One region of the Lysinibacillus sp. K60 genome, then DNA from elsewhere that is predicted to be linked to it. Evidence: riboswitches for the same ligand, from Rfam matches in the RefSeq annotation. Region 1 holds a riboswitch; each other region holds the start of a gene.
What was found. A riboswitch is a leader RNA that binds a small molecule or an ion and turns the genes downstream of it on or off. The one in region 1 is predicted to bind cobalamin.

Region 1 (4,006 bases):
TTAGGATGGAAACGCCTAATAAGACAAAGGGCAATGTTAAAATTCTTTTTAAACAAAACATCCATGTCGACTCATACATGCTGTCACTTCCTACTCAATCCTATGATAAAGAGAGAGCTGTCTCTGCTAGACACACTCTCTCCTCCACTTTTATTTTTCTTTAGCCATTTGTGCATAAGGTATATCATATTCAGATGCACGTGGGGCAAAATCCTTTAGAGATGGTTGATAAATCACATTATTTGTTTCGTAAGAAATAGGGTAAAAGAGTGCCTGGTCATGAAACATCGTTAAAATATTTGTGTAAAGCTGCACGCGTTCCTCTTCATCTGTCCCTACTAATAATTGGTGAATTTTCGTATCGATTTCTTTGGCGTTTGCTAAGCCTAATTTCGCCTCATACACACCACTAGCATTTGGTGTAGCTGATTCATTTGCAAAGCTATGTGGATCTGTAGGTGGTCCATTGGTCCGCCAGAAATTAATATCTACCTGGTCATCCATCAATTGTTGAAGACCGACCATTACATCTGCCCCTTCTAAATTCAACTGAACGCCAATTTTTGCGAGTTCACCTTGCATTAATTCTGCCATTGGTTTTTGAATCGCATCGGATGCAATGTAAATCAAATCTAAAGTCAACGGCTGTCCGTTTTTTGAACGAATTTTTTCACCCTTCGGTAATGTCCACCCTGCCTCATCTAGCAATTGTTGGGCTTTTTCTGGATTGTATACAATAGGTGCTAAATCTATATTGGCATAAGGAATTGCATCCCAGAACAATGTGTTCGCTACTTTTTCCGTACCATGTGTAATACTGTCGACCATTTGTTCCTTATTAATAGCATACTGAATGGCTTGACGTACCTTTAACTCAGATAATGGACCAGATTGTGTATTGAATAGCAGTGCTTTCGTAGATAAAGGCTCAGAGGTAGCAGTTTTGTATTTGCCACTGTCTTTTAAATACGTATAGTTATCTAAACTAATAATGCCACGGCCATAAATTAAATCTAATTCTTCGTTTTCAAATGCTAATGAAATAGATTCTGAGTCTGGGATAATTTTTACTTTTATTTGTTCTACTAATGGTTGTTCTCCCCAATAGTTTTCATTGCGACTAAATAATGCATATTCATCCTTTTTGTATTCAGTTAATACCCAAGGGCCTGTTCCAATCGGTGCTTTGATAGAATCTTGCGTCATATCACCATCTGGGAATCCGTTATCCCCTAAAAAACGGAAAGGTCTGACAAAGGCAAGTTCGTTTAAGACAGGATAATATGGCTCATCCAATTGCAGACGAATTGTAAAATCATCCACTTTTACAACCTCTTTCATGTGGTTAACCATCCCCATCCAAGAATGCATATCTCGATTCGCTAATACGGCGTCAAAGTTACGAATGACATTATCTGCATTAAATGCGGTGCCGTCTGAATATTTCACATCTTTTCTTAGATGGAAAGTATACGAAGTTTTATCCTCGGAGATGTCCCAGCTTTCGGCGAGCTTAGGCGTAACCGTACCATCATCGTTGTATTCCACCAAGGATTCATAAACCATTGCTTGGGCAGTCATTTGATTCGGTAAATATGTATGAGGATTCAATGGACCCACATCTAATGGCCAGCCAATCGTTATCCTTTTTTCATCTGTTTGGTTTGCTGAGGTCTTTTCCTTTTCTTCATCCATGCCTGTACAGCCAGCAAGTAAACTGAACGTCAGGACAAGCAGGAAAGGAAGTAAATACTTTATCAATCTCATTTTCTGTCTCCTATCTCTATCCGTAGTACAAATAAATCTACTTGTTGAAGAAGAGAGGGCATAAAAAAACCTTATTCTAAAAAAGAATAAGGACAGAAAAACCCACGATGAGCAAGTCTCCATCCATCTCCCTATCTTTCGTAGATCATCAATGAATCTTCTTACAAGCAGGCATTCTGGCTCATGAATCATCATTTTGCTTCACCTTCCCAAGTACTCACTCAGTGGTATTTGAAACAAAACTACTCATTTACAGCTGCGGGACAGCATGGGGATTTCACCCATTTTCCTTTTAATTGAATGAAAGACGATTTCACTCAAACTTGTAATGATTGCTATGAAATTAGTAATAAACATAACATGCTCGCCTGTTCACGTCAATTTTATTTTCTGAATATAATAAATAACATAAAAAGACTAGGAATTTACCCTAGTCTTCGTAATTGGAGAGTAGATGTAGTAGATTAAAAAATCACTTCGTTAGCTTGATGTAGATTGCTGTACGGCTTGACGCAATGTTTTAGTAGCAGCAACCATATTCGCTAATGCTGCAACGGTTTCTTCTTCTTTTCTCGTTTTTAAGCCACAATCTGGATTCACCCAGAATTGATGACGGTCCAGCACCTGTAGACTATCTTTCATAATAGTGAGCATTTCTTCCTCGCTTGGTACACGAGGGCTATGAATATCATAGACGCCTAAGCCAATTCCTTTAATATAGGGCTGCACTTGTAGTGAAGAAATAAGTTCCCCATGGCTTCGTGATGTTTCTATGGAAATCACATCTGCATCTAGTGCGCTAATCGGTTCGATGAAATCATTAAACTCGCAGTAACACATATGTGTATGGATTTGTGTTTCATCTTTGACACTAGATGTAGCAAGCTTGAAGGAATTGACAGCCCAATCTAAGTAAGCCCCCCACTCTTCTTTTCGAAGCGGTAAACCTTCTCTTAGTGCTGGCTCATCCACTTGAATAATCGAAATTCCTGCGTTTTCTAGTGCTTCCACCTCTTTGCGAAGTGCTAATGCAATTTGATAAGCGACATCTTGACGGGAAAGATCATCGCGCACAAAGGACCAATTTAATATCGTTACTGGCCCTGTCAGCATGCCCTTTACAAATCGCTTTGTTAGGCTTTGAGCATAGGCTGATTCTTTTACGGTAATTGGTGAGGCCCACGCAACATCTCCATAAATGATCGGAGGCTTCACACAACGTGACCCGTATGACACGACCCATGCTTTTTCTGTAAAGGCAAAGCCAGTCAATTTTTCACCAAAATATTCTACCATGTCTGTACGCTCAAATTCACCATGAACGAGTACATCGATATCTAGGTCCTCTTGTATAGTGATCCAGCGCTTAGTTTCCTCTTCTATAAATGCCTCATAGTCTTTATTTGTTAGTTGTTTCTTTCGCCAAGCATTACGATTTCTTTTCACTTCATCTGATTGCGGGAAGCTACCGATTGTAGTTGTTGGAAACAGCGGTAATCCTAAGGCTTGTTGTTGGATCGTTTGTCGCTTCGTAAAATTACTGTGTCGTTCAAAATCTTGCTTTGTTACAGTTTGAACGGCTTGATGAATTAACTTATTTTGGCGGATTGGATGATTTTTTAGAGCCTCAATCGCCTTCATACTTTCTGAAAAATTATGTTGTAAGGAACCATCTTTATCTCGTCTGAATTTAGTCAGCCCCGTGATTTCTACGATTTTTTCATCTGCGAAGGCCAAAGCCTGCTTTAAAACAGGGTCAAGTTCATTTTCAAGAGAGGTTGTGATTGGAACGTACTGTAGGTTACTTGATGGTTGAATCCATAGCTCTTCGGCATGACTTAGCTGTTCAATGGCTTGAATCGTCGCGTTGACCTCTGCAAGGTTTGAACGCCAAATATCACGGCCATTTACAACCCCAATTGCCAATACTTTATCCTGCGGGAAACCGAATTGACGCAGTGACTCCATATTCCCTTTATAGCCATGAACAAAGTCCAAACCGAATCCTTGAACAGGCAATGTACTTAATGCTTCATAGGCACTTAAAGCTTCGAAATAAGTCTGTAGCATTATTTTAGCCTCCGGAACGGCAATGGCTAACTGGTCGTAAATTTCTTGCACCAGCTTTATCTCTGCTGGATCAAGAGTTGTAACAAGGGATGGCTCTTCTAGCTGAATCCAAGTGGAACCTGCATCCACTAACTCTTTTAATACCTGCGTATAGAGCGGTAATAAGGTT
Region 2 (4,006 bases), 170 kb from region 1:
GCATCCGATTTGTGTTTCATTTTCTCGATTTCTAGTGGCTTTAGTTCTTTATCCTTTTTCTTCTCATCCTCCGCTTTATCTAGGATGGTTTCATCTTTCCCTAGCACGACTGAAAAAGCAATTTTCTTGCCACATGGTGACCAGACAGGGGATGTCGCTCCATTTTTACAATGTGTCACCTGTTTTCCCTCTCCACCTGCTTTCGAAAGAACATAAATTTGTGACTTACCTGTTCTCGTTGACAAAAATGCAATTTGACTGCCATCTGGTGACCAAACAGGGGAACTCGTTCTATCTTCACCAAATGTCCATTGCTGTGGTGTTTTGTCCTTCAAGTTTATGTAAAACAAATTCGATATATAGTCATTTTTCTTCTCGTCCATACGAGTCTCTACATAAACTACCTCTGTCCCATCTGGTGAAAGCTGTGGATCTGCTACTGATTTTAAGCGATAAAGATCTTCTGGTTGAATCCCTTGTTTCGATGTCATGTTCTTGCTCCTTTGTATTGTAATTTTTTGTGCCTTACTACAATACTTCGACACCCTAAGTAATATTCCTGCTATTTAATTGAATTTTTTACTAGTTCCCAATATTCTGCGGACTTTGTTCTGCGATAAAATTTGTAAAAGGGCTCATTTGGGCGAGCATGCTCCTTATATAGGTTGATCAGGTGCAGTAAAAAATCTTCAATTTGTGTGACGTCTACCCTCTTAGCGAATAACGTACCAGCCTGTGCCTTTGCTCCCATCGGTACTGCCCCTAAATAGACATCAAAGCTTTTTTGTTGGTAAACGAGTCCAATATCATCATAGACTGCATTGTAGCAAGCTGATGCACAGCCATTAATATTGACACGCACTCTTGCAGGTACCTTCATCCCCTCTATAGCATGATAGAGCTGTTCGGTTATCGGCGCAGCCTCCATTTTCTCCCCATCACAAAAATCGCAGGCCTTCATGGCTATGATTGAACCAGAGGGAGCAACATAAAGACCTGCTTCCTGTAAGGCTTGCACCGCTTCTGTGGCATCGCACGTTGGTATGGATACGAGTATACTATAGGAAGCAGAATATTTTATCGCCCCCTTTTCGCCAGCAATTTCGGCTATTTTTTGGAATTGTGCAGGCGTATAATGCTTATTAATAATGCCAGGGCTAACGGCTAGACGGGTAAACTCACCATGACGGTTTAGTGTTTCAAATGTTTGATCTGGTACATTTTTTTGAAATGCGTTCATTTTTATCGCTCCTTATAAAAAAGGAGCTAGCAAAACGCTAGCTCGAATGGATTAAAAGTTTTCAGGATAGAAGCCCTTGGCTAAAATTTCAATGGCCTCTGCTGCACGAACCCCTTCAGACGCTGCTGAAAGTGGCAGGATGACAAAGCGCTCATTTTTGACCGCTTCCATCTCCTTCAATGCTGGATCATTTTTTAAGAATTGGATCTTTTGGTCTGCCGTTGTTTCACCGTAATCAATCACGACAACTACCTCTGGGTTGCGGTCTACTGCATCTTCCTTCGACACAGTTGTCCATCCTGATTCCACATCACCAAAGATATTTTGACCACCCGCGATTGTCACCAGCTCATTCATAAAGTTTTGACCAGCTGTAAATACATCCTTTTCACCGCTATCAAACACAAGAACACGTAATTTTTCGCTATCTTTTGGTAATTTAGCTTGTACTGCCTCTACATCTTTCGTCATTTGCTCAATTAAAGCTTCGCCACGATCCTCAATACGGAAAATCTTCGCGATATGGCGAATATCAGTGAAAATATCCTCTAATGTTGGCTTTGTCATGTTGGAAGCCGTATGTAAATACGTATGGATGCCTAATTCTTCAAGCTCTTCTGGTGTGCCTACACCCTTTTCGCCAAAGCCACTTTTCCAGCCTGCATATAGGAAATCTGCCTCGGCATCAATGACTTGCTCCTTCGTTGGGTATTGATCGGAAAGCACAGGGACTTTGTCGTATGCCTCTTGCAGTGGCTCATAGATTTTATCATCTAAGTAAGCTGTCCCTACCATAGAATCCTCTAAGCCAAGTGCTAGCATAATTTCTGTCACATGCTGATTTAAGCTAATCGCTTTTGTTGGTGCTTCCGTATATGTTTGACTTGTGTCATTGTTTTCAATGGTTACTTCGGCTGCCGCCTCAGATGGCTCAACCTTTTCACCTTGTGCTGCTGATTCCGTTTTGTCTTTTGCATTACAAGCCCCTAAAACAGCGACCAAGGCAATGATCATCATTAGCCATATACTTTTCCATTTCTTCATGTCCTTTTCTCCTTTGTTGTTAAAATATAGAAAGAAATCAGAGATTTCTTTACTACCCAGGTGTTTGGAAGGGCATAAAAAAAACCCTCTTGTCGCCAAGAGAGTAGCATAGTGAAATAACGGTATATTACCTGTATCACTATCCCCATCCTCGTGGTTCTTAGTCAAAAAATACATACTGGCAGGTATCCTGGCTTAGGTTCATCATCTATACGCCTTCCCATAGTTTCACTACAGTGGCATGCTGTATAGACTCCCCATTTACAGTTGCGGGACAGCATCGGAATTGCACCGATTTCCCTTTTAAGCAAATGACAAATGCCATTTGCACCAATACGTTCTATAATGGTCAATACTATTGATAGACTAGCAGAAGAATATTTATCGCGCAATCAGTAGTATGACACTAAAAGTATAATCATCATTATATTAGCACTATTTCGACATAAAGACGAACTATTTTACAAGAAATATAGAAGCTAGTATTCTGTTACAATAAAAAGATAGCATTCTATAGAAACGAGGATTTCTTATGTACAAAACAATTGGTGTACTTGCGCACGTGGATGCAGGGAAAACGACCTTTTCTGAGCAAGTACTTTTTCATACAAATAGTATCCAAGCCCGTGGTCGAGTTGATCATCAGGATACCTTTCTTGATAATCACGAGCTGGAGCGCAGACGAGGCATTACGATATTTGCCGAGCAGGGGCGTATGCGCATTGGCGATGATACATACACATTGATTGATACGCCAGGGCATGTCGATTTCTCCCCTGAGATGGAGCGTGCCATTCGTGTGATGGATTATGCCATTATGATCATTAGCTCTGTCGAAGGGATACAAGGCCATACAGAAACAGTATGGCAACTTTTACGTCAATACCATGTCCCTACCTTCTTCTTTATCAACAAAATAGATCGTGAAGGTGCCAATGTGGAGGCTGTCATCAGGCAGCTTCGCAAAGATTGCTCACAGCATGTATTGTTCATCGATGAGCCACTGCGAGCAGACTATGTGTCAAATAGCATCATGGAATGGCTAGCGGAGCGCGACGAAAAATTGCTTGATGCCTTTCTGAATGAGTCATTGGAGCATGAACAGTGTCTTGCTCAGTTACAGGGAATGATTAAAAATGAATGTGCCTTCCCTTGCTTTGCTGGCTCTGCCTTAAAGGATGAGGGCATTCAGGAATTTCTTGACCAGCTCCCGCTGTTAACGAGTACCGATTTTGACAAGGTTGCCCCGTTTGAGGGAGAGGTTTTTAAAATTCGTCATGATGGTCACCAGCGTTTAACCTTTATGAAGGCGGTCAAGGGTTCATTGCATGTGCGTGATGAATTTTCATTTAGCGAAGTAACAGAAAAAGTAACTGAAATTCGCCTTTATAACGGCAGTCGCTATGAGACCGTTCAACAGGTAGAGGCGGGAGAAATTTTCGCTGTCAAAGGGCTGAGCCAGGCAAACATTGGGGATCGAATCGGTACAACGATGCTATCCCAGCCCTATGAGCTTGTCCCAACCTTACAGGCAAAGGTTCAATATGAGGGCGATCAGCATATCAAGGAAGTGCTCCAGTTTTTCCGTTTACTCGAAGCAGAAGAGCCGTCCTTGCGTGTGGTCTGGCTGGAAAAATTTCAGGAAATCCATGTGCATATTATGGGTGTCATTCAATTAGAGGTCCTGACAGAGGTATTCATGACGCGTTTTTCAATAGCTGT
Region 3 (4,006 bases), on a different contig from region 1:
TAACACTCACTATGTAAATAAAAGCAACTGCTATTTTCCGTGACATTTTCCATTTCCGTTTAAAGAACATGACAATGGGTTCTAAGAAAAATGCACTAATCCCAGCAAGTATTAAAGGCATGGACACTGGGATAACAAAATAAGCAGCTAGAAGTAGGGATATTATCACAATCAACCGAAAAATCAATTTCCTAGCATTAAATTTATTCATAAACTCACCTTCTTTGCGAAAAAAATTAAGTTAAGTGTACCATAAATCAAATTTTATTACGTTCTGAAACAATAAAGGTAGGGATGAATTATGGAAAAAGAGATTTTGCAACTTTTTAGTAATCTAACAGAGCATGATCGCGATATTCAATATGAATCTTACGAGGAATTAATGAAAATTATGCAGGAACCCGTAGATTGGACATATGCAGTTTGGGAACAGCTAATAAAAGCACTTACATACAATAATGGTTATTCTCGTGCACGTGCTGCACAAATTTTATGCGCTTTAGCTGCAAAAAGTGATCCAGAAGAAAGGGTCTTGGAGGATTTTTTAAAGATTTGGGCTGTGACTTACGATGAACAATCTGCTACAGCAAGGCATGCATTACAAGCGATTTGGAAAATTGGACAGGCGGGTCAAGTACAAAGAGATTTGGTTGTATCGTATCTAGCTAAAAGATTTCAAACATGTATAGATGAAAAACAGCCATCTCTTATTCGTCAGGATATTATTATGTCATTTAAAAAGCTATATGATCAAACAAATGACTCGAAATTATTAGATATTGCCCATCGTTTAATTAATGAAGAACAAGATGCTAAATATAAAAAGAAGTATAAGTCAGCCATCCGTTCAAAGTAGCGAGGTGGTGTTTTTTTGTGCAAATTCTTTGATGAACGGTAGAATAGTCAACTATAATGAATGGAAAAAGGGGATTATAGCATGAGCATTTATAATTATCTAGTTCGGAAGCCTAATGGCGAAATTTTATCAATGGAAACATATCGTGGAAAAACAATGTTAATTGTTAACACGGCAAACCAATGCCGATTTACATATCAATTTGAAGACTTACAGAAAATGTATGATAAATATGGAAAAGAGAATTTTGTAGTTCTTGGCTTCCCTTGTGATCAATTTGGCCATCAAAATCCTGAGGATGGAGAGGAAACTAAGCATCTATGCAAGGTAAACTATGGGGTCACATTCCCGATTTTTGAGCTTGTACAGGTAAATGGAGAGGCTACACATCCACTCTTTAATTATTTAAAGCATGAAGTGAATTACCGAGAGTTTGGGAAGGCAAGTATGCAGGAGAAAATGTTGGCAGAAGCAATTGTTCAACTTGCCCCAAGCTTTTTAGATGGTCGTAACATTCGCTGGAACTTTACAAAATTTCTAGTAGATGCTAATGGTAAGACCGTCGCACGCTTTGAACCAACAGATTCACAGCTCGATATTGAACAAGCAATTGAAACACTACTATAGTAAATTTCTTAATAATGTAAAAAATTGTTGGAATTTTCTCTTCTAGTTTAGAAGTGTTACTATATTTTAAAATTGAGTACAGCTATTTTTTCTGAATCATATATGATAAACTGCTTTACAAATGAAATATTCTTGCAGGATAAAGGTGCTAGTAAGCATAATCGGGAATCCGGTGAAAAACCGGAGCTGTTTCCGCAACTGTAAGTACAGCCATTATAAAGATTTACCACTGTCTCAAAGAAGATGGGAAGGTCCTTTATAACACATTCGTTTTATGTGACGAACTGTACAAGCCAGGAGACCGACCTTTATTTGAACGTATAAAAACTTCTCGGAAGCTAGGAGGATATACGGCAAATACATAGGCTTTCTCTAGTTTGATGGCTCAATCTTGTATTTTTGTCGTTCCTTTGCAAAAGGAGCGACTTTTTTATGCCTTTCAAGTAAGAATTTTTCATTATAGAAAATAGGGGGGAAGCAAGTGAAAAAAGATGCCCGTTATTCTTGTTATCCATTTATGCGTGAGAAAGCTTCAACGGTTGATTTTGAAATTCGAACAGATAGCCTTACAACACATCTAGGAGTTGCATTAGCTGCGGTAAAAAAAGAGGATGTTCAAGTTGTTGCTGAGGATTTATTACTTATGTTACCTATGGCGTATCATGTGAATGGCTCAGTTCGTGGGAAATTAGCGGTAACTGAAGAGGATTTATCTTGGTTAAGTGAGCGTTATGATTTTTACGTTTGCCATGTGAAGGAAGAGATTCAAAGTTTTGTTTTACCTCAAGGAACAGAGGCCGCTGCAGCCTTACATCTTTGTCGCAGTGAGGCAAAAAAATCATATCGTACTTTACACAAAGTATCAGAAGAACGAGAGGTTCCTGCTATTCTTTTCGATTACCTTGGTTTATTAGCTAATGTATGTTTTGTCATGGCTGTTTTTATGAATCAGCAAGCTGGAATAGCTGAAATACCGTTTATTAGTAAATCCTACCCAATGAAAAAGAAAAAGGAGAATAACAATGAAGAAAGTATTTAATTTCCAATGGCTATCAGTGCTCTTACTTGCACTGGTATTAGCAGGCTGTGGCACTGCTGAAGATACAAAAAATAAAGATGCCTCGCAGGATACACAACACGTAGAGAAAACAAGCTATAAAGTGACAGATGACCGTGGAATGGAAATAGCGTTTAATGAAGTACCAAAAACAGTTGTATCTTTACAACCAAGTAATACTGAAATTTTGTTTGCTTTAGGTGTTGGCGATAAAATTGTAGGAGCAACTGAGTACGATACTTACCCAGAGGAAGCACAAAAAATTGAACGTGTCTCTGATACTACGAACTTTAACAGTGAAAGAATTATAGCGTTAAAGCCAGATGTTGTTATTGCTTATACAATCGGTGATAAGGATGCACTAAAGCCGCTTGAGGACGCAGGAATTAAAGTGTTTGTTATTCAATCTGCGACTACTTTCGATGATGTTTATGGAGATATCGAACAAATTGCTGCTGTGATGGATGTTGCTGATAAAGGAAATAAATTAAATGAAGAGATTAAAGCGAAAATTGCTGAAGTACAAACGAAGGTGAAGGACGTAAAAACGCCGAAAAATGTTTATTTAGAGGTTAGCCCTAAGCCAGACATATATACAGCAGGCTCTAGCACTTTCCAGCAAGAAATATTAGATGCAGCTAATGTAAATAATGTTTTTTCTGACTTGAATAGCTGGGCAAAAGTGAATGAGGAAGATGTTATTGCTAAAAATCCAGATGTTATTTTAACAACAGTAAACTATACAGAAGATCCAATAGGAGAAATTCTTGGACGAGATGGTTGGAATACTGTGACAGCTATTCAAAACAAAGCGGTATTGTCCATCGATACAGATATCTCTAATCGACCTGGTCCGCGTATTGGTGAAGCTGTAGAATTAGTAGCGAAGGCTGTGTACCCAGAGTTATTTAAATAAGAAATGTTTTCATGCTAGCTGTCAGCCATTCAGCTAGCATTTTTTATGTGGTTTAAATTATTACCTAGCGTGAAAATTGGAATTAATGTAGTTTGTTCTTTAAAATAAAAGTAAGTATGCTTAATAATCTTAGGAGGTGTAGTGATTGGAGCAATTAGAGACAAAGGTAATTCCATTTGAAGCAGTCCATAATTTCCGAGACATGGGTGGATATAAGACAAAAGATGGGCGTAGGGTAAAGAACGGTTTATTTTACCGCTCAGCTGCTCTTGGAAAAATGACACTGGCGGATAAAGAGCTATTTGAAACGTTAGGGATTAAAACCATTTTTGATTATCGCGATAACAATGAGGCGTATCATAATCCTAACCCAGTGTTCTCGTATGCTCAATATATACAAATCCCAGCGAAGGGTAATCATGCTTTTGAAATGCCTACCAATGCTGGTGGTAGAGATTTCTATAAAGTGGTAAGACCTGAGATGTTTCGAGATTTTTATGCACAAATGCCTTTTAACAATCTTTCATTTAAAGAGTTAATGCAAACGATT

Region 2: another riboswitch for cobalamin. It lies ahead of HCH28_RS16550 (ABC transporter substrate-binding protein); the one in region 1 lies ahead of nikA (nickel ABC transporter substrate-binding protein).
Region 3: another riboswitch for cobalamin. It lies ahead of HCH28_RS14530 (hypothetical protein); the one in region 1 lies ahead of nikA (nickel ABC transporter substrate-binding protein).

The regions. Positions count from the first base shown of each region.
Region 1 covers NZ_JAASJR010000007.1:38,070-42,075, forward strand. Annotated here, with positions in the region: gene nikB (nickel ABC transporter permease) at 1-79, opposite strand, end outside; gene nikA (nickel ABC transporter substrate-binding protein) at 151-1,767, opposite strand; cobalamin riboswitch at 1,917-2,109, opposite strand; gene metE (5-methyltetrahydropteroyltriglutamate--homocysteine S-methyltransferase) at 2,248-4,006, opposite strand, start outside.
Region 2 covers NZ_JAASJR010000007.1:206,448-210,453, forward strand. Annotated here, with positions in the region: gene HCH28_RS16540 (S9 family peptidase) at 1-491, opposite strand, end outside; gene HCH28_RS16545 (precorrin-3B methylase) at 563-1,240, opposite strand; gene HCH28_RS16550 (ABC transporter substrate-binding protein) at 1,292-2,284, opposite strand; cobalamin riboswitch at 2,448-2,634, opposite strand; gene HCH28_RS16555 (elongation factor G) at 2,817-4,006, shown strand, end outside.
Region 3 covers NZ_JAASJR010000006.1:104,651-108,656, reverse strand. Annotated here, with positions in the region: gene ytvI (sporulation integral membrane protein YtvI) at 1-211, opposite strand, end outside; gene HCH28_RS14540 (hypothetical protein) at 302-856, shown strand; gene HCH28_RS14535 (glutathione peroxidase) at 938-1,483, shown strand; cobalamin riboswitch at 1,610-1,807, shown strand; gene HCH28_RS14530 (hypothetical protein) at 1,965-2,522, shown strand; gene HCH28_RS14525 (ABC transporter substrate-binding protein) at 2,506-3,456, shown strand; gene HCH28_RS14520 (tyrosine-protein phosphatase) at 3,602-4,006, shown strand, end outside.